4 regions of the Gottfriedia sp. NPDC056225 genome follow, and region 1 is predicted to be linked to each of the others. Evidence: riboswitches for the same ligand, from Rfam matches in the RefSeq annotation. Region 1 holds a riboswitch; each other region holds the start of a gene.

Region 1 (5,349 bases):
ATTCGTTTCGATAATGTCAGATCCTGCGTTTATATACTCCTCATGAATCTCTTGAATAACATCTGGTCTAGTTAAAACTAAATATTCATTACAGCCTTCATAATCTTCCCCACCAAAATCATCTGCAGTTAAATCACGTTGCTGAATCATCGTTCCCATTGCACCATCAAGAAGTAATATTTTCTCTTTTAAAGCTATATCTAATTGTTTCATAGTTGTATCCCCTCTTTATTGCTGCTTTTAGTAAAATGAATTAAGTCTTCTGTTATTTCATACTTCAAAAATGGTGTAATTAAATAAATGCCATTAAATTTATCTTTTGCATAATTAATAAGTTCTTTTGCAATTTTCTTCCCTTCATCGATTGCCTTTTCTGGTTCAACTGATGAAATTCGGTTCCGTACTTCATCTGATAAAGTAATTCCAGGAACTTCATAATGAATAAAGTCTGCATTTCTCTTACTAACTAATGGCATAACGCCAATAAAAATTGGTTGCTTTATATGACGTGTCGCTTCGTATAACTTATCAATTGTTTCAAAATCATATATAGGCTGAGTTAAGAAATAATCCGCTCCTGCTTCAACCTTTTTTTCAAGTCTTTTGATCGCCGCATCAAATTTTCGAATATTTGGGTTAAAAGCAGCGGCAACTGAAAATCTCGTTCCATTTCCTAAGCTTTTACCTGAATAAAGTCTGCCTTCATTCATTTCTTTAATCATTCGAATAAGATCAAGTGATGCCACATCATAAACTGAAGTTGCACCAGGAAAATCTCCGACTCTTGCTGGGTCTCCTGTAATCGCAAGAATTTCATTTAAACCTAAAGTCGATAACCCCATTAAGTGAGATTGAAGTCCAATCATATTGCGATCACGACAAGTCAAATGCGTTAAGACTGGAACGTCTAATCGCTGTAACAGAGAAGCCATTGCCACATTCGAGATTCTCGGTGAAGCTAGTGGATTATCTGCTAACGTAATCGCATCAGCTCCTGCAGAATGTAACGCCTTTGCTCCTTCAAAAAACTTTCTCGTTTGTAAAGTTTTCGGAGGATCAAGTTCAGCGATAATCGTCGTTTTTTGTTTTGCTTTTTCTGGCAAAGTCTCATCCTTTTGCTCTACTTGCTTTGGGATTGTAATTTTAATCGTTCTGCTCTTCACTTCTTTTTTTGTAACGGGTTGTAAAGTATCAATCTTTTTTCGTAAAGCCGCAATATGTGCCGGTGTAGTACCACAGCACCCACCAATTAGTCTTACACCTTGTTCGATAAATGGTTTAGCCATATCTTCAAAATATTCTGGATTCGATTTGTATTCGTATTTCCCTTCTGCATACAATGGTAAGCCTGAATTTGGAAATGCAGATAAGTAACCATTTGTTGGTAATGATACTGTATTTAGCGATTCTAACATATGTAGTGGTCCTAAATGACAATTGATACCGACTACATCCGCCCCCAAATCAACTAATCTAGGAAGTATTTTCTCGATATATTGGCCACTTTGCATAATCCCAATTTCTTGTAGTGTTACTTGAGAAATAATTGGTAAATCCGTTCTTCCTCTTAGTAGATTTACAGCATCGTATAATTCATTTTCATCGTAAAATGTTTCAAGCATGATTCCATCTACGCCTTCTTCTAGAAGTGCTGAAGCTTGCTCAAGCAACATCATTTCCCGTTCTAAAGGAGTTGTAAACGTAGATCCAACATATTTCATTCCACCAATACCACCAATAACTAAGGCTCTTCCCTTCGAAGCAGCTCTAGCATTTCTTACAGCCATTTGGTTGATTTGTTTTACCAACTTCTCTAACCCATATTGTCTTAGCTTTCCAGCATTTGCACCGTACGAATTTGTTTGAATAACTTCTGCACCAGCATCTATATATTGTTCATGAATATGAATGATTCGATCCCGTTCAGTAATATTGAGTTCTTCAAAGCAACTGTGTAGCCCTCCTGAATACAAAAGTGTACCCATTGCACCATCACCTAAAACAATTCCACTACTTAACTTTTCCAACAAGCCCATTTCATCACTTCCTGTTTATATAAAATAAAAAACGCCATTCTCTCAAAAAATGAAAGAATGACGTTAACGTTTAATTTACGCCTTATCTCTCATGTTTTAAACATGCTGGATTTAGCACTTTTTAGCATAAGCTAAAGTTGCCGGGTTTCAAAGGGCCAGTCCCTCCACCACTCTCGATAAGGATTATTTAGTTTTTTTATTCAATGAAGTAAGTTTACTATATTTATATGATAAAAGAAAGCCATTTATTGAAAAATTTCCAAAAATAAATTTATTCACTTTACATAATTTTATTATTTAACTATTTTTAAAGTGTGCTAACGCTAGTAAAGGGTAGATTTCATTATAGCTATGATAATTAATATAAAATTGACCTGGTAGTCCAAGTCCTGTAGGATATGATAGCGCCTTATTAGAAATTTCATTTTGAGAAACTAAATAGTTAATCCCTCTTTTAATCACTTCATCATCTTTATTTCGAATTGTCAGTAAGGCATCAATTGCCCAGCCAGTTTGACTAGGTGTACTATACTTTAATGGAATATAAGAACCTTTAACCGTTGAAAATCCTGATTCTCCCCAACCTCCGTCCACATTTTGAATCGAAACTAACCATTTCTCAGCTTTTTTAATTGCTTCATGATTTTTAGAAACCCCCACAGCTCTTAAACCAGTAATTGCTGCCCACGTACCATATAAATAACAAATTCCCCATCTACCATACCAACTACCATTTGATTTCTGGTTTTTAAACAACCAATCAGCTGCTTTTTTAACAATTGGGTCATCATTAGAAATTGATGTATAGTTGCCAATAAACTCCAATATACGCCCTGTTAAATCAGGAGTAGAAGGATCAATAATCGCATCTTTTGCATTTTCAATCGGTAAAAGAGTTAGCCACTTATTCGTTACGTTTTTTTCGAATGCTCCCCAACCACCATCGCCATTTTGCAATCCAAGTAAAAAATGAACGCCTTTTAACCAACTTTCTTGAAAGTTTGGTTGATACATTGCACTTCTTGATAGTGCCCTCAAAACGGCACCCGTATCATCATTATCTGGTATAAATGAATTCACATCAGAAAATCCCCAGCCACCAGGGCTTAAATTTTTAGCGTGTACTGACCAGTCACCAATCAAATCTTGTTGTTTAGAAATTAAGTAATGAATAGACTTTGAAACACTGGGTTCATTACTTGAATAACCAGCTTCTTGAATTGCATATGACAATAAAGCAGTATCCCAAACTTTTGATGGTGAATTTTGAATATGAAGTCCAGCATCTGTATTCGTCGCATATGAAAGGAGTCCTTGTAGTGCATTTTGAATGACGGAAGATGAAACTTCATATCCTAAAGCCATCAAAGCATAAACCATATAAAATGTAGAACTAGCATAGCTATAAAAGGTTCCATTTGTTTCAATCCGATCTAAAATAAATCGTTCAGCCTTTTCATAGCCTTTTTGATGAAAATATAAAGGATAGGAAGCAAGCTTCTTCCCTTCTTCAAGAATAAATTGATAAAATGTCCCCCGCTCTTCGTTAAACCATTCCATTTCACTGTCTTCTAAAAGATTATCAATATTTAGATCATCTTTTAATTTCACTTTAAACCGTTTATTAATACATAGAATCATAGGCACTAAATGAACCCTAGCATAATTACTTAAATCAAATAAACTTAATGGCATTTTATCAGGTAATAAAAAATAGCTCATTGGAAAGTAAAACAACTTTGGATAGTCAATTAAACCGTGAATGGCAAGAATCATTTTAAGCATAAAATGTGTTTTTTTTATTCCACCATTTTCTCGAATGAATTTTTCAGCTTTCTTCATACTCGAATGGTCTTTTGTATACTTTTTTGAGACTAATAAAGCTATGTAAGCTTGTACGGTTGCAGTTATATTGCCATTTTTTTCATCCTCATATAATTTCCACGCCCCATTCGGATGTTGAAGATTGATAATACGATCAATAATTCCTTCAATTAACTGATTGTTTTCGTAACCTAGATCCTTCATAAGTAAAATCATAAAGCTATCTGTTAATAAAGCTCCTTCAAACACAAATTCCCATGAACCATTTTCTTCTTGTCTATTTCTCAAACGTTTGATCCGCTCTTCAATATTTTGAATAACAATATTTTCGAGGTCCATTAAACCACCTCAGTTCAATTATTTTCTGGCTGATGATATTTTTCCATTCTTGATGAATGCTCACTATTTATTTCTTCTACAAGTTCCGGTACATCTTCTTCCTCTTTTTTACTAAAATAAACAATCGAAATTACAAAAGCCAGGATGCTAAATGGTAAAACAATAATTTGAAATCCAAACCAAGTAAACGAATGCAAAACTTGAAAAATACTACCCATTACTAAACAAAATGTAAGTAAAAATAAGTCAAGGACAATCGTGCCAATAAATGATTTTAAAATTTTAATTAAGAAATGTTTCAACTATATCACACTCCATTACTAATCTATGATTTAAATATGAAATAATGAATATTCGATGTGATTAGTTATGTTTCAAAAAAAATAATTCTACAATTATGAAGATTAGTCCCATTAGATTAATTGCGCATTTTTACCATTTTTCTGTAAAATTTCATTAAACTATTAAAAGTCTAATCAGAATCTACTAAATATGAATATAGTGAAAGTATAAATAAGAAAGGGGCTTTACAATATGGCAGCAGATTTTGAAGATTTCAAAGCTTTAAAAGATGAAATTCAAGAATTAATAGCAAGTAGTTCAAATGACTCAATCAACTTCAACTTTATCAATATTGAAATTAAAGAGAACCGCATCCAAGTTGAACAAAGAGCAGAAGGTGGCGGTCAGATTAATAGAAATGTTGGTATGAACGCAAACCAAGGCGGTCAAAATGCTAAAAACAACAGCCATACTGCAAATACGAAATCACAATTTGCAGATGGAAATGGCAGAAGTGGTATTGCTGGAAAAGATAACGATGAATTAGGTGGACAACAAGGAATTAAGATCAGAGACAGTAAAATAAAAGAAAGTAAAATCAGAACAGATTCTGAACACAACGAAGGCGCACAAGTTGACGAAGAAAACGCTGAACAATTCCAATTACCAAGATTAAATAGACTTAATAGAACGGAATTAACTGAATAATCCAATAACCATTCACGTTCTAGTCTATGAGTCATGTATCTTTTTTAAATGTGGACAAGTTATTGAAAGTTTTTAAAAAGTGGATGACTCACTCTATTATTAAAAAATGCGAACAAAAAGTGAACTATATTGATAAAGTTGTGAACTTCGTTGATATATC
Region 2 (5,349 bases), on a different contig from region 1:
TGTTAATCCTGTTTTACCACTTGGGTGAAGCATAAGAGCTGCATCAACGTCTTCTAATAATCCGTTTTTTACAAAACTACCTTTTGCACTTCCATTTGGTCCCCCCTCCTCTGCAGGAGTTCCAAATATAACAACCTCTCCCCCTGTCTCGGAAATAACTTCGGCGAGGGCAATTCCTGCAGCCACACTCGTAGTCCCAATAATATTATGTCCACATGCATGACCAAGACCAGGCAGTGCATCGTATTCTGCCAAAAAGGCAATCGTTGGGCCTTGCTTAGACGATTTTTTTCGTGCTACAAAACCTGTTTCATGTCCGGCGATATTACGTGTTACATCAAAACCTGCTTCGACTAATGTTTTAGTGTGAGTTTCTGAAGCAAAAAACTCTTGATTGCCTATTTCAGGTTTCTCATGAATTTGATGACTAATCTGAATGTATGTTTCTTTTAATTTCTCAATACTTTTCACAATTTGGTCTCTATGTGTTTCAGTTTTGACTGTCATGTAATTATTCTCCCCTTTGCTCTCTTATATAAGAATGAAACTCAAAAGTACGATACTTATAAATTTTTAATTTTCCCAATCGTAATAACAACCGGAACTGTTGCACCTTTGTCACGTTTAATAATGTAATCATGAACTTCTTTCGATTGGTATGCCTTCACAATTTTCAAATAATCCTTGTCATTTTTATCCTTTGTACGTGATGCAATAACATTAATATATGGCATAGCGGATTTATCATTTGGATCTTCTTTATAAAGCGGGTCTTTTGCAGGATCTAATCCGGCTTGAACAGCAAAACCATTATTAATGATAGCTGCTCCTACATCATCTAATGATCTAGCTGTTTGACCTGCAGCAATAGGTTTGATTTTTAGATGCTTAGGATTCTCTTTAATTTGCTCAATACTTCCTTTTGGATCAAAATTATCTACTAAACTAATTAACTTTGAAGATTGTAATAGTTTAAGTGCACGTCCTGCATTCGTTACGTCATTTGGAATGGTAATTGTTGCACCATCTGGTATATCATTTAGATTTTTATATTTATGAGAATAAATTCCCATTGGAGCAATAACAGTCGAACCAATCGCAGAAATATCTAAATTATGATCCTTTTTAAATTGGTTCATATATGTGATTGTTTGAAAAGCATTTAAATCAAGACTACCATCATTAAGTGCTGTGTTTGGCTGTACATAATCTGAAAAAGAAATGATTTTCAACTTAATGCCATCATTTTTGACTTGTTTTTGGACAATTCTCCAAAGTTCACCGTCATCACCGTTTATTCCAATCTTAATTGTTTTTTTTCCATTACCTGATGATTCTTTAGAACCACATGCTGCTAATACCGAAACTGTTAATAATACTACTGCAAAAATACTAAAAAACTTTTTCATCCTCTTTTCCTCCTCACATATCTTGACCACGTATTTCCTAAGCTTTGAATGATTTGAACAATGAATACTAGCAATACTACTGTGATGATAATAACGATTGTTTCAAAACGTTGATAACCATATGTAATCGCTAAGTCACCTAAACCGCCAGCCCCAACAGCACCCGCTGCTGCGGTTGATCCAATTAGCCCAATCGTTGCTGTTGTAAATGACAATATTAACGATGGGATCGCCTCAGGTAGAATAAACTTAGTAATAATTTGAAACTTTGTAGCTCCCATTGCATAGGCTGTTTCCAGCACTCCCTTATCTACTTCTAGCATTGAATTCTCAATCAATCTTGCCAAATAAGGTCCAACGAAAATTGATAGTGGAACGATTGCCGCAACTACACCAATTGATGTTCCAGTTATTAATCTAGTAAACGGAATAATGGCAACTAGTAAAATGATAAATGGCACCGATCGCAAAATATTAATAATAGTATTTAACACCGTAAATACAGGTCTGTTTGCCATTATATGTCCAGGTCTTGTTACAACTAGGATAATACCTAATGGCAAACCTATAATTGTTCCAAAAATAAATGAACCGAGTACTGTCAGAAATGTTTCATTGCATGCTTGCAGAAACTGTGGCCAGAAGAATTCCCAATTAAGCTCCATTTAACTCAACCTCCTTTACATCTATTCCTTTTTCCAAAATATATTTAATAGCTTTTTCACTTTCATCTTCTGTTCCCTCTAGTGCAACAAGCAAATTACCATAAGGTCTTTCCTGCAGCTCTGTAATAGATCCATAAAGAATGTTTAGGTGAATATCGAACTTTTTAAGAACCTCTGATAATAGAGGATTGGCTGCCTTTTCTCCTAAAAAGACTAATTGATAATATTTTCCCTTTGCCAATGAGTTCGATAACTTAGGGGGTACCTCATGTTGTAATACAGTGTTAACGAAATTTTTTGTAATGCTTTTTTGTGGACTCGTAAAAACATCGTACACATGGCCTTCTTCAACAATTTCTCCATTCTCAATGACGGCAACTTTGTCACATAAATCACGAATGACACTCATTTCATGCGTAATTAGGAAAATGGTAAGATTATAGGATTTATTTACCTTCCTTAAAAGATCCAGTACATTCTTCGTTGTTTCTGGGTCCAATGCTGATGTTGCCTCATCGCAAAGCAGAACGTCTGGGTCTGTTACTAATGCCCTTGCTATTCCCACTCTTTGCTTTTGTCCTCCCGATAAATGCCCTGGATAAACATCTTGTTTCCCCGAAAGTCCAACAAATTCAATTAATTCCATTACCTTTTTTTGAACATCACCTTTCTTCTTTCCTTCAAGGTAAAGCGGCATTGCTATATTATCAAAAACCGTTTTCGCTGAAAGAAGATTAAAGTGCTGGAATATAACGCCAATTTTTCTACGCGTTTTACGTAACTGTTCATCGTTCAAAGCCAACAAGTCTAAACTATCAATCAGAACTGATCCTTCTGTTGGTTCTTCAAGTCTATTTAAACAGCGAATCAATGTACTTTTACCTGCTCCCGAAAAGCCAATGATTCCATAAATCTCCCCCTTCTCAATTTTCATATTAATATTATTTAGCGCTTTAATTGGTGGCCTTCCAGGATAAACCTTGGAGACGTTTTTAATCTCAATCAAATTTATTCCTCCAATGCTAGTAATCTTAAAAATAACAAAGTATTCTTATATGTAAACTAGGTTTTGTATGTGTGTTTCCCCCTTTTTTCTCTTGTAAACTATCAAAAAACCCCTCTCCTTATCCAATAACACAGATAAGAAGAGGGGTTAAATATATAAGCCACTTTACTTCTTATCTTTCAAATCGCTTAAACGATTTGCAGGAATTAGCACGGTATTTGTTACGAAATAACAAACCCGTTGCCGAGGTATCGTAGGGCCAGTCCCTCCACCTCTCTGGATAAGTAATAGAATTTATTAAGTTTTAAAATTATTGAGTTAATATTATCCCTCTTTTTTTAATACGTCAAGTAGTATTTTACAATTTTTTTGAGAAATTTTAGCTAACAATAGTAAGTTTTTCTGTTTGTATTAATTAGCATATGCTTGTCAAAAACATATTTTTATATAGTTTTTAGATCTATTTTTTAATACCAAGAAAAAAATATTTTGAGTAGATTTTTGTTAAGAAACCTTGCTAATTCAACGTTCTCTACCTATGGACATTTCCCGTCCACAGGGTGGGTAAAGTCCCTGGAGAAATAACGAATTGAACGTGCTATAGTGGGTGTAGGAGGTGTTTCTCATGCAAATTTTAATCTGTAAAGAATGTGAAGAAACCATTGAGTACGCGGAGTATAAAAAAGTAGTAAAAATCTATTCAACATGCGAACATTGCAAAACCGAAGAAAGTACTTCAACTTTAAAATAATTTAATATACTAAAAAAATAGATAAATTTTGTTATCAAGGCTTTAATGCAAAAAGGATCTTCCATTAAAAAAATGAAGATCCTTTTTGCTTTTTATTTTACGAACATTAGTATTATTTTAAGTAAATTTGTAGACATGCTCATCGATACTATTACGCTATAAATTTGTTAAACCCGTTCAAGCTTTTTAAAGGGTTCAAGAGGTAATTCAACACGGATAATCTAACAAGCGTTAATACCTCACATACTAATTTTAAGCCTTGTTTGTTCGTAGACAATTAAGTATTCCTTTTTTTACAATCCTATTAGTTAGTACATAAAAAAGGGCGATAAAAAAACAGAAAAACTCTCTTTCAAGTTATTCTGCTTTTTTATATAAATCCGTATTCAAGTAATCCATGTTTTAATAATCGTAAACCAAATTTTCAACGCAGTAAATCCGATTAACACTGCTAAAATTCCTCGTAAAACCTGCGTTTTTGTTTTTTTGCCTATTTTTGCTCCTAATGGTGAAGCAATTAAACTGGCAACTACAACGATAATAGTAGGCAAAATTGTAACTTGACCAGTAGAGACTTTACCGATTGTTACACCTATTGAAGAAATGAATGTAATCGCTAATGAGGAAGCAATTGTAATTCGTGTTGGTATTTTTAAGATTGTTAGCATGATTGGTACTAAAAGAAATGCTCCGCCTGCTCCAACTATACCAGCACTAGTACCAACGACAAATGCTAAACCCGCCGCAAGCCAAATATTAATTGAAATTTGACCATTTTCTGCCATTTCAATCTCTTTTCTAGGAATGAACATTAAAACGACCGCAATCACTGCTAAAATACCGTAAACAAGATTAATCCCATGCTCTGAAAGTAAATTTGAGCCGAATCCACCAAGAAAACTTCCGATTAGTACACTAATTCCCATGCTTAATATAACTCGTTTATTTAAGTAGCCACTTTTACGATAGCTTAATACTCCACCTAAAGTTGCAAATACTACTTGTACGGCACTGATCCCCGAAACTTGATGAGAAGTGAAAGATGCAAATCCTAACAATGGAGGAACAAATAAAAGCATTGGATAGTTTATAATCGCTCCACCTATCCCTACCATGCCTGAGATGAAAGAACCAATAAAGCCCACTAAAAACAGTACTAAAATTAAGGTCCAGTCCAATTGAAGACCCCCTATAATTGAAACTATGAATCGATTAATTTATCCTTTTTTGATCCAAAATTTTAATACATTATTTTCTTCTACATATTCTAGTAATTCATGACCACCTGATTTAGCCCAAGCTGCTAGATCATTTTTAGCCCCTTTATCTGTAACATGAATTTCTAGTACGTCACCAACACCAATCTCTGCAATTGCTTTTCTTGTTTTTACAATTGGGATTGGGCATGCTAAGCCTTTTGCATCTAATAATTTTGTAGATTCCATTTTAGTTTCCTCCTAGTTTGTTTAATTATCTTACCGCACATCGATTTGGACCAATTTCCATTTCTCTTTGCGT
Region 3 (5,349 bases), on a different contig from region 1:
TTAGAGAAATATAAAATTTATATACACGCTTATTTTGCTACAGTAAATCGTCTAGTTATAATCTAATAAATGAAATTGTTTACAAATTATTAGCATCCCAATAATTTATATTTAGAACAGAGCCATTTCTAAAGTTTGATAGTATTCCACAAACAAATTATCTATTAAGACAAATAAATAATATCATCAAAAGAAATTTACCATCAAATAGATCGCTTAGTAATATTTTGACTATTTTATATTTTAACAATCTGTAAGTTCAAGTTATTTACCTAACTTGAACTTTTTTATTTTAAAGTACTACTACCTAATCAAGTAATCCGAAATATGGTAAAATGAACAAAAATGGGGGTGCTCAATTGGAAAATTGTATAAAAGTTTCAGTACGTTCGCTAGTTGAGTATGCTCATACAGCGGGAAGTATTGATTTAACATATAAAAGTTCGGTTTCATTAATCGAAGGAACGAAGGCACATCAAAAAATTCAAAGTGAATACGGAGAATCTGATGTAAAAGAACGACATATTTCTGGAACTGTCCCATATAAACAATTGGAATTTCAAATTGAAGGTAGATGTGACGGATTATTATTAAATGATGATCAATACATAATAGAAGAAATTAAATCAACAATGAAGGATTTGAATGAAATAAATGAAAATTCTTATCCGGTTCATTGGGCTCAAGCAAAAGTATATGGGTATTTTATTTGTGAAGAATTGCAACTTGAACAGATCACCATCAAGCTTACTTACGTGAATATTTTAACGGAACAAAAAATGAGCTTTTATCTTTTGTTTACAAAAAATGATTTAACTAATTATCTGTATAAGATGTTAGAGAGCTATTATCCTTTTGCAAAATGGAAGTATGATCATATTGAATTACGTAATCAAACGATTAAAGATTTAAGTTTTCCATTTCCTTCATTTCGAAAAGGACAAAGGAAACTAGCTGGAGCTGTATATCAAACAATCCAAGAAAGTAATAATTTGTTTGCTATCGCTCCAACGGGAATTGGTAAAACTGTTTCAACTATTTTTCCGACTGTTAAAAGTATGGGTGAGGATCGTATAAATCGAATGTTTTACTTAACATCGAAAACGATTACTAGGACTGTTGCTGAAGAAGCGTTTAAGCGAATGACAGATCAAGGATTATGTATATCATGCACAACGATTACGGCAAAAGATAAAATTTGTTTTAAAGAAGAGACGATTTGTCAAAAAGAATATTGTGAATTTGCTAATGGATACTATGATCGGATAAATGGGGCTGTGCTTGATATTCTTTCGTCTGAAACGGCTTTTACACGAGAGAAAATTGAAGAATATGCCCGAAAACATACAGTCTGTCCATTTGAATATTCGTTAGATTTATTAAATTCTTCAGATGCCATTATTTGTGATGTTAATTATATTTTCGATCCTAGAGTATCATTAAAACGGTTATTCGATGAGCATAAACGTAGTTCGGTATTATTGATTGACGAGGCTCATAATCTTGTAGATCGTGCGAGAGAGATGTATTCTGCAAGTATTTTTAAATCTAAATTTTTAGAGTTGAAAAATAGATATAAAAGTATTAAAGATGATTTATATGAATCTGTAAATGTCATTAATAAGCGATTTATAGAATTAAGAAAAATTTGGAAGGATACTGTAGCTCCTGTATCAAAGGAATTTGATGAGGAATTAATTGAGCTTCTTCACAAATTTAATGAAATAGCAGAAATTAAATTGCAGGAATTGGACGAGGATGAAAATAAACAAATTCTACTAGATACGTATTTTGAATCACTCAACTTTGTTAAAATCGCAGAGTTTTTTGATGAACAGTATATTTGCTACTATGAGCTTTATAAAAGTGAGGTTCACGTAAAACTATTTTGCCTTGATCCATTTAAAGTAGTAAACGATGTTATAAAAAAATTTCGCTCTACTATTTATTTCTCAGCAACCTTAACGCCAGTACAATATTTTCAAGATATGCTTGGCGATCAAGATCGTGATTATACGATTACGATTGATCCGCCTTTTAGTAAAGAACAACTTCAAGTAACCATTGACTCTTTATCAACCCGATATCAAGACCGTGTAAAAAATTTAGAAAGATTAATCGATACGATTTATAAAGAAATTTCGAAAAGTAAAGGAAATTATTTAGTTTTCTATCCTTCTTATCAATATCTCATTCAAAGTATCGAATTATTTCAAACTAAGTATCCGACTATTAGAACAATTGTTCAAGAAAATGGTATGTCAGAATTTGATAGAGAAGATTTTCTATTACAATTTAATAGTCTTAATGAGAAGACTTTAGTTGGATTTGCTGTATTAGGTGGAATTTTCTCCGAGGGGATCGATTTAAAGGGCGATCGATTAAATGGTGTCGTAGTAATCGGTGTAGGATTGCCACAAATCTGTTTAGAAAGAAATATTTTAAAAGATCATTTTAATTCGGTTGGGAAAAATGGGTATTATTATGCATATGTCTTTCCCGGGATGAATAAAGTCATGCAAGCAGGTGGAAGAGTTATCCGATCAGAAACGGATAAAGGGACTTTGTTACTAATTGATGATCGATATAAGAGTGCACTTTATCAAAATTTACTACCTGCAGAATGGAAATGAAATATTAATAATTAAATAATTCGAAAAAAACAATTGATAATTATCAGAGTTTTTAATATACTAATCAATATAATTAAATAATCTTATCAAGAGCGGTGGAGGGACTGGCCCGACGAAACCCGGCAACTCTAGTGAAAACTAGAAAGTGCTAAATCCTGCAGGTATATAGCCTGGAAGATAAGAGCGATATGTTATCGAGACATAACCACTTCTTATTTTTTAGGAAGTGGTTTTTTATTTTGACTAAAATGGGGGATTTAATAATGACTAAGACAAAAGTAGCTTTAAATACGAAGGAAAAATCAATCGAAACAATTGCTGTACATGGAAGTAAAGGATATGATCCATTAACTGGTGCAATCAGTTATCCAATTTACCAATCTGCAACATTTAAGCATGCAGGGTTAAACCAATCGACTGGATATGATTATGCAAGATTACAAAACCCAACTCGTGAAGAAGTAGAAAATACTGTGGCAAAATTAGAAAACGCAAATTTTGGTGTTGCATTTGCAACTGGTAATGCAGCCGTTACAGCAGTATTAAGTTTATTTAAAAAAGGAGATCACGTGATTGTGTCAGATGATTTATACGGTGGTACATATCGTCTGTTTGAAGAAATCTATTCGCCGTATGGAATTGAGCATAATTTTATTGATACAACTGAAATTGAAGAAATTCTGGCTTCGCTTAAACCGAACACAAAAGGAATTTTTATTGAAACACCTTCAAATCCAATGATGAAAGTGACAGATTTAAAAAGAGTTGTTGAGATTGCAAAAGAACGAGATATTCTAGTGATTGTCGATAATACATTTTTAACACCTTATTTCTTCAAACCAATCGAACTAGGCGCAGATGTTGTTGTTCACAGTGGAACGAAGTATTTAGGTGGTCATAATGATACACTTGCTGGCTTTGTTGTGACAAACTCAGAATCTACGAATGAGCGTATACGCTACTATCAAAAATCAACGGGTGCAACTTTAGCTCCATTTGACTCTTGGTTAATTTTAAGAGGAATAAAAACATTGCACTTACGTATGGAATATAGTCAAAAAAATGCGATTGTACTTGCAAAGTATTTAGAAAATCATCCGAATGTTACTGAAGTGTACTATGTAGGACTACCAACACATAAAGGTTATTCAATTATTAAAGAACAAGCAACAGGATTTGGGGCAATGATTTCATTTAAAGTAAAAGATTTAAGTTTAGTTGAACAAGTTTTAGGAAGTGTAAACGTCATTACATTTGCAGAAAGTTTAGGTGGAGTTGAATCGCTAATAACGTATCCTCATACTCAAACACATTCTGAAATGCCTGAGGAATTTAAAAGAAAACTTGGTCTAGATGACCATACATTACGATTATCAGTAGGAATTGAACATATCGATGATTTATTAAATGATTTAGAAAATGCATTGGGGTGATAAAATTGAAATTTGGAACTAAATTAATTCATAATGGAAATGAAGTGGATCCGACGACAGGTGCATTAAGTATTCCTATCTATCAGACTTCAACATTTCACCAATTTGATATTGAGAATTTTGGGAAATATGACTACGCAAGAAGTGGGAACCCAACAAGAGAAGCATTAGAAAATACAATTGCAAAATTAGAAAACGGTGTGCGCGGCTTTGCGTTCTCATCAGGGATGGCTGCTATTTCATCTGTTTTATCACTGTTCTCAGCAGGAGATCATATTGTTATTTGCGAAGATGTTTACGGAGGGACTTTCAGAATAGCGACGAAAGTATTAAATCGTTTTGGTATCGAATTCACATTTGTAGACGCTTCAAATTTACAGGAGATTGAAGCAGGAATAAAGCCAAATACAAAGGGACTTTATTTAGAGACCCCATCTAACCCACTTTTGAAAATTACTGACTTAAGAGGTGCAATTAAACTTGCGAAAGAAAATGACATTCTAGTAATTGTAGATAATAGCTTTTTATCACCATATTTACAAAAACCACTAGACCTAGGTGCAGATATTGTAGTTCATAGCGCAACAAAATTTATTGCAGGCCATAGCGATGTAATCGGAGGCTTAGCAGTTGTAAATTCTGAAGAACTTGCACAAGAATTATACACAATCCAAAATTCATTCGGTGCAATTTTAGGCCCGCAAGACTGTTGGCTAACACTTAGAGGATTAAAGACACTAAAGGTTCGTATGGATGCGTATGAACAAACTGCTTCAAAATTAGCGAATTGGCTTTTAGAACAAGAAGAAGTTGAGGATGTCTATTACCCAGGATTAAAAAACCATCCTGGTCACGATATTCATTTTGAGCAGGCTTCCGGAGCAGGAGCAGTCCTTTCATTTACATTAAAAACAATTGAACAAACGACGAAATTTCTTCAAACAGTCGAAAATGTAGCAGTTGCTGTTTCGCTTGGTGGAGTAGAGACAATTGTTTCATATCCTGTTAAGATGTCTCATGCAGCAATACCTGTTGATGTACGTGAAAGATTAGGTGTTAAAGATACACTAATTCGAGTATCTGTTGGATTAGAGGATCTTGAAGACTTAATTGCAAGTTTCCGAAAAGCGTTAAATGCAGGAGCAAGAGAAAAACAAACAGTACTTGGCACGGGGAAATCTAATAATTAATTCAAAAAGCGAACACAAATTGAACAATATTGATAAAGCTGTGAACTTCGTTGATAAATGACGTTTACTCGTTGATAAATGACGTTTACTCGT
Region 4 (5,349 bases), on a different contig from region 1:
TTGCATCCCCCTATTTGAATGTTAATAGAACCTTTTCATAATCAAGTCCTCAGAAACGGAGCCAATTGAACTTCTTTCATTTCTAGCTTAAAAATTCAGATCAACTTACAATCTTATATTATCAATATATTAAATTTAATCGTTAGCATATTCCTCTCAATTAATTGCCTATTTCTCTTAATTCAATAAAGTGATTCGTAAATTTTTCTATTCAACTATGAAATTAAATCAATCGATCTCTTTTTTTAATTGAGAACTTTGTTAATTAAACGAAAGGAAGGGTATTTTTCATATTAATTGCGATTCTCTAAATACTCTCCGATAAGTGTGCCTGTAGTTTAATATAAAGATAATTGCACCTATACTTATACCTAAAATTGGAATCTACTTCAATTTCCCCTCACAGTTGCCAATAAAAAAAGGCCAAACCTCATTTTTCATAGGTTTAGGCCATTAGCTATTCATTCTTTTTCTAAATTAAGCATTTACGTTAGTATAATTTTCTTCCAACGTTTTCTTTAAATATAAAGCTGCTTCGAGCATACCAAATTTCCCTGCTTTTTCTTCTGCATCAGAATTATAGTTCGTGTTTGTATTAATATCGTAAGTATAAATTTCACCTTCAGCATTTCTTATAAATTCGATTCCAGCAATCTGGATACTGTTGTTAGCTAGAACTTCTTTATATTTAGTTAAAATTTCGTCATCAAATCCTTCAATGACTTGGAACTTAGGTTTTTCTTCTACTTCTTCACCTACTGGACAGAATAAATCTCCAATTTGGCATGCGTCTGCTGGACAAAGTTCAAATCCTTCTGAAGTATCAACTTTAACAGCATAAACAAAGTTTCCACCTACAAACTCACAACGAGTGATGTAGCTTTCTGGGGATAGAATGTATTCTTGAATAAGTGTAATGCCATCGACTGGCTCTTCGAAAGTAGGCCCTTCCACATAAGCTTTTAATGCTTCTACACTATGGAATAATTGAACACCTAATCCTTTACCAGCACGATTATGCTTTGTGATAAATGACTGTCCTGCAAATTTTTCAGCCGCGTTAATAATATTTTGTTTTCCAACAGCTGCAATTGTTTTTGGCGTCTTTACACCATATTTATTTAATTCTAAGTATTGTAAAACCTTACTAACTTCTAGCTTTAAAGCGCTTGTTCCATTTAATACCGTACGCCCATGTGCCTCAAGCCAAGCTAATACTTGCCCTGTTAATTCAGCTGCAAAACGATGATCACGTGTATGAGAAGAAGCGCTCATTCGGCTGTAGAAGATTCCTTCTGGTGGTGCTACTGATAAATCAACCGTTCCTTCATCTAAGTGCCATTCTTCATAAGGAACACCTAGCTCCTCTAATCTTTTTGTTAAATGTAGTGTCCATTCACTATTTTCATGTATAACGTATACTTTGCTCATTTTCATATCCCCATTCTAGCTATTTATTAAACTACGTTTTTGTTCTACTAAAGGCATAACTTGCTTAGAAAAGCGTTCCATTTCCTCTAGTTGAGGAGAGAATTGTAATAATAGTAAGTCTAAGCCCGCTTCTTCGTATTGTAAAATTCGATCTGCAATTTGTTCAGGCGTACCAACTAAATTTGGTCTTAACCCACGATTTGAAACCGAATAATCTTGTAATTGTATTTGTTGCTCTAATTGTGATTTTGTTGTGAAATCTTTAAACCCTGCATAACCGCTTGATTCCTTTACGGATGTGATTTTTTCAAGCTCTGCAAAAGCTTCTTCTTCTGTATCGCGGCAAATAACATAAGCAGCCATACCGAAAGAACTAAATGGTGCATTAGTAGTTTGTTCACGGCGAACTTTCATATCATTTATTTTTCGAGCAATCTCTTCAACTGTTCCACCGTGCATCACATAAGCATCACATTTTTCAGCAATTGTTTGCTTACCTTTTTCACTTTCACCTCCAGCATAGAGCAGTGGATTAGGTCTTTGAACAGGTTTTGGAGCAAGCTTCGTTTCTTTTAAATTATAAAATTGGCCAGAATAATTGAAGGTTTCTTCTGTCCATAACCCTTTTAGAACATCAATAAACTCTTCAGTTCGCGCATAACGCTCATCGTGCTCTGTAAAAATGCCACCGTATTGACGCGCTTCTTCTGCCCACCAAGCAGAAACTACGTTTAACGTAAAACGGCCATTACTGATTTGATCGATATTTGCTGCCATTTTCGCTGTTACAGCTGGATTATGAAAACCAGGGCGTATTGCTGTCATAATTTCAATTTTTTCCGTCACTGCTGCTAGAGCAGCTGCAGTCGACCAAGCTTCAAGTGAATCATGTTCTGGTCCTTTTATATCATTTAAATATAATTCAGCTATTAAAGTAGTTGAGTAGCCCCATTTTTCTGCTGATTGAATAACTTCTTTAGCATAATCAAAGGTTGGTGGCATCTTTTCGTCGTCCACATTTCTTAACCATCCTCCAAAAATCGGTAACCAAAAACCATATTTCATTTCTATTCTCTCCCTTATTATTCATCTAAACAAGTTAACTATCAACTAAGCTTGCATTTTGTTTAAATAAAAAATTTTATAAAAGTAAGTTATAAAACAAATTCCTTAATATCTTGTAGAATGATTAAGAGATCCCCCCTGTAATTGAAAAGTATATAAAAACATAAAAAGCCTCTTTCATTCAGAAAGAGGCATCGGAAACGATTGTTTTCGACTTATCTATCAGAATGATTTCATTCTGCAGGAAGTGGCACCGTTCCTTTTCAAGGAGGTTGCCGGACGTCATAGGGCCTGATCCCTCGGTCACTCTCGATAAGTTTCTGTTATGTAATTTCATTAATTGAATAATAAATCCTAGTAAACTGATTGTCAATATCGGATTTTAAGTTCCTCTATATTGATAACGCTTTCATCGGTGTTGTTATTAGAAAAAATAAAATTTTATAAATTTTTTATAATATATAATAATTGTTCGTTTACGAGTTGAGATTTGCCTTTACATTTGTGTATATGTTTAGATTTTTGGAGTCATCGATCAACAACAAAATCAGGTTTACATACTGATCAAGTTTAAATTGATTAGTTGACTCAAAAAAATAATGACCACTAATTCATAACTCATTTATGAATCGGTGGGGGGCTTTTAGTTACTGACAATTCAAAGTTTCTTTTTTATTGTTTTTTAAAATATTTTCCGTTCCTGCTTCTAAAGCAATTTGATAATATGAACATTTGTACTCGATAATTTCCATAGTTTTTTTTAATTCTTCCATCTGTGCTTCTACATTCGCTTTTCTTTCCATAAACAAGTCATATCTTAGTTGTAATGTGGAATCTCCATCAGAACACCATTCTATGAAATTTTTAATTTCCTTTATTGGCATCCCTGTAGATTTCAGACACTCAATTATTTTTAACGCCTCTATATCAGATTCTTTAAAAACTCGTATACCACTGGTTGTCCGTTCCACAAAAGGCATAAGCCCTTCTTTGTCATAGTATCGCAAAGTATATACAGTAAGTTTCAATTCTTTTGCTACTTCCCCGATTGAATATGTTTTCAACACTTATCTTCCTCTCTTTATGATTTAGCCCCTGAGCCAACTCTATTATTATGAAGGGATTTTATCACGTTATTTTTTTTATGTCACAAAAAAGAAACTTGGATTCCTCAAAAAAATAATTTAATCGCTTGACCTAGAGTTAACTAGAGGGATTATGATGATGGTGCAAGAGAATAAATTTAAGGTAAATATCCAAGTAGAGTTTAACCTGAGTGATTTGTTTTGTTCTCTTTATAAATATTTTTTAGGAGGTTTTATTTATGATAACTGCAAAAGCAAGAGCTGTAGATGGTCCTGACAAGTCCTTTCGAGCTTCTGAGATTAAACGACGTGATCTTGATTTAAATGATGTTCTAATTGAAATAAAATACGCTGGAATTTGCCATTCCGACATTCATACTGCACATGGAGAATGGGGTCATGTGCACTACCCACTTGTACCGGGACATGAAATTGCCGGAATAGTAACGGATGTAGGAGCAGAGGTAGCGAAATACAAGGTTGGCGATCGAGTTGGTGTTGGTTGTATGGTTGACTCATGCGGCGATTGTGAAAACTGCCGTAAAGGAGAAGAACAATACTGTCTTAAAGGAAATACACCTACTTATGCTGGCGTTGACAAATATGGCGAGCCAACTCAGGGTGGTTACTCAACCCACATCGTTGTAACAGAAGATTTCGTGGTTAAAATACCTGATAACATTGAACTTGATGTTGCTGCACCATTACTTTGTGCAGGTATCACTACATATTCTCCATTAAACCATTGGGGAGCAGGGCCTGGTAAGAAGGTCGCTGTAATTGGTATGGGTGGACTTGGGCATATGGCAGTTAAAATTGCACATGCACTCGGTGCAGAGGTAACCGTTCTGTCACAAACATTGAACAAAAAAGACGACGGTTTACAATTTGGAGCAAGCCACTATTACGCTACAAACGATTCAGAAACATTTAAAAATCTTGCAGGAACCTTTGATTTAATTATTAACACTGTAAGTGCAAAAATAAATATGGATGCTTATTTAAGGCTACTCAGTCTAGATGGTACGCTAGTAAATGTCGGTGCCCCAGCAGAGCCGTTATCTCTAAGTGTTTTTTCACTTATAGGTCATCGTCGTTCATTTGCAGGCTCTATGATTGGAGGAATTCGTGAGACTCAAGAGATGTTAGACTTCTGTGGAAAACATAACATTGTCCCTAACATTGAAGTTATTTCTGCCGATCACATTGACGAAGCATACAAGCGAGTTTTAGCATCAGATGTGAAATATCGATTCGTGATCGACACTAGCACAATTTAATAGTTTTTAAAGAGATGTCCCAAAAGCATAGTTTTTGAGACATCTTTTTACTATAGACTGGCTAAAGAAATAACTTATTTAAAACAACAGATGTAGCCATTAATGATATTCGTCCAACTGTTTGATTAGATATAAGTTTAAGAGAAAATAAAATGATAAAACATGAAGAAGTAAAAAATGGTGTCATATTCCCTGTCGGCTAAAAAAATGAAGCATTTGCACAATTTTTTGTAGGACAAAGTTATCTTAAAACCTTAATTGCCGATCCAAATGTAAATGTTGGTGTTGGTAATGTGACCTTTGAGCCAGGTTGCAGAAATAATTGGCATGTCCATCGAGATGGATTTCAAATTTTTTAGTAACTGGTGGGGAAGGTTGGTACCAAGAAGAAGGGAATCCCGCACAATTCTTAAAGGCCGGGGATGTAATCATCACTCACGATGGCGTGAAGCATTGGCATGGTGCTGCGAAAGATAGTTGGTTTTTAG

The links. Region 1 has a riboswitch for S-adenosylmethionine ahead of ACFCYN_RS16485 (bifunctional homocysteine S-methyltransferase/methylenetetrahydrofolate reductase). Riboswitches for the same ligand answer to the same signal wherever they lie in the genome.
Region 2: linked by a shared signal. The riboswitch ahead of ACFCYN_RS03805 (methionine ABC transporter ATP-binding protein) and the one ahead of ACFCYN_RS16485 (bifunctional homocysteine S-methyltransferase/methylenetetrahydrofolate reductase) in region 1 are both predicted to bind S-adenosylmethionine.
Region 3: linked by a shared signal. The riboswitch ahead of ACFCYN_RS07065 (trans-sulfuration enzyme family protein) and the one ahead of ACFCYN_RS16485 (bifunctional homocysteine S-methyltransferase/methylenetetrahydrofolate reductase) in region 1 are both predicted to bind S-adenosylmethionine.
Region 4: linked by a shared signal. The riboswitch ahead of ACFCYN_RS13715 (LLM class flavin-dependent oxidoreductase) and the one ahead of ACFCYN_RS16485 (bifunctional homocysteine S-methyltransferase/methylenetetrahydrofolate reductase) in region 1 are both predicted to bind S-adenosylmethionine.

What each region holds. Positions count from the first base shown of each region.
Region 1 covers NZ_JBHJTJ010000026.1:35,520-40,868, reverse strand. The annotation lists gene metH (methionine synthase) at 1-213, opposite strand, end outside; gene ACFCYN_RS16485 (bifunctional homocysteine S-methyltransferase/methylenetetrahydrofolate reductase) at 210-2,036, opposite strand; SAM riboswitch class I at 2,116-2,219, opposite strand; gene shc (squalene--hopene cyclase) at 2,334-4,199, opposite strand; gene ACFCYN_RS16475 (hypothetical protein) at 4,214-4,501, opposite strand; gene ACFCYN_RS16470 (hypothetical protein) at 4,734-5,189, shown strand.
Region 2 covers NZ_JBHJTJ010000003.1:81,729-87,077, reverse strand. The annotation lists gene ACFCYN_RS03820 (M20 family metallopeptidase) at 1-507, opposite strand, end outside; gene ACFCYN_RS03815 (MetQ/NlpA family ABC transporter substrate-binding protein) at 564-1,409, opposite strand; gene ACFCYN_RS03810 (methionine ABC transporter permease) at 1,406-2,074, opposite strand; gene ACFCYN_RS03805 (methionine ABC transporter ATP-binding protein) at 2,064-3,080, opposite strand; SAM riboswitch class I at 3,250-3,367, opposite strand; gene ACFCYN_RS03800 (GapA-binding peptide SR1P) at 3,706-3,831, shown strand; gene ACFCYN_RS03795 (sulfite exporter TauE/SafE family protein) at 4,218-5,009, opposite strand; gene ACFCYN_RS03790 (sulfurtransferase TusA family protein) at 5,049-5,276, opposite strand; gene ACFCYN_RS03785 (MBL fold metallo-hydrolase) at 5,302-5,349, opposite strand, start outside.
Region 3 covers NZ_JBHJTJ010000007.1:9,297-14,645, reverse strand. The annotation lists gene ACFCYN_RS07070 (ATP-dependent DNA helicase) at 360-2,633, shown strand; SAM riboswitch class I at 2,714-2,817, shown strand; gene ACFCYN_RS07065 (trans-sulfuration enzyme family protein) at 2,897-4,066, shown strand; gene ACFCYN_RS07060 (trans-sulfuration enzyme family protein) at 4,072-5,256, shown strand.
Region 4 covers NZ_JBHJTJ010000019.1:10,995-16,343, forward strand. The annotation lists gene ACFCYN_RS13710 (ATP-grasp domain-containing protein) at 478-1,431, opposite strand; gene ACFCYN_RS13715 (LLM class flavin-dependent oxidoreductase) at 1,447-2,496, opposite strand; SAM riboswitch class I at 2,709-2,815, opposite strand; gene ACFCYN_RS13720 (MerR family transcriptional regulator) at 3,144-3,560, opposite strand; gene ACFCYN_RS13725 (NAD(P)-dependent alcohol dehydrogenase) at 3,821-4,861, shown strand; partial or broken gene ACFCYN_RS13730 (cupin domain-containing protein) at 5,014-5,349, shown strand, end outside.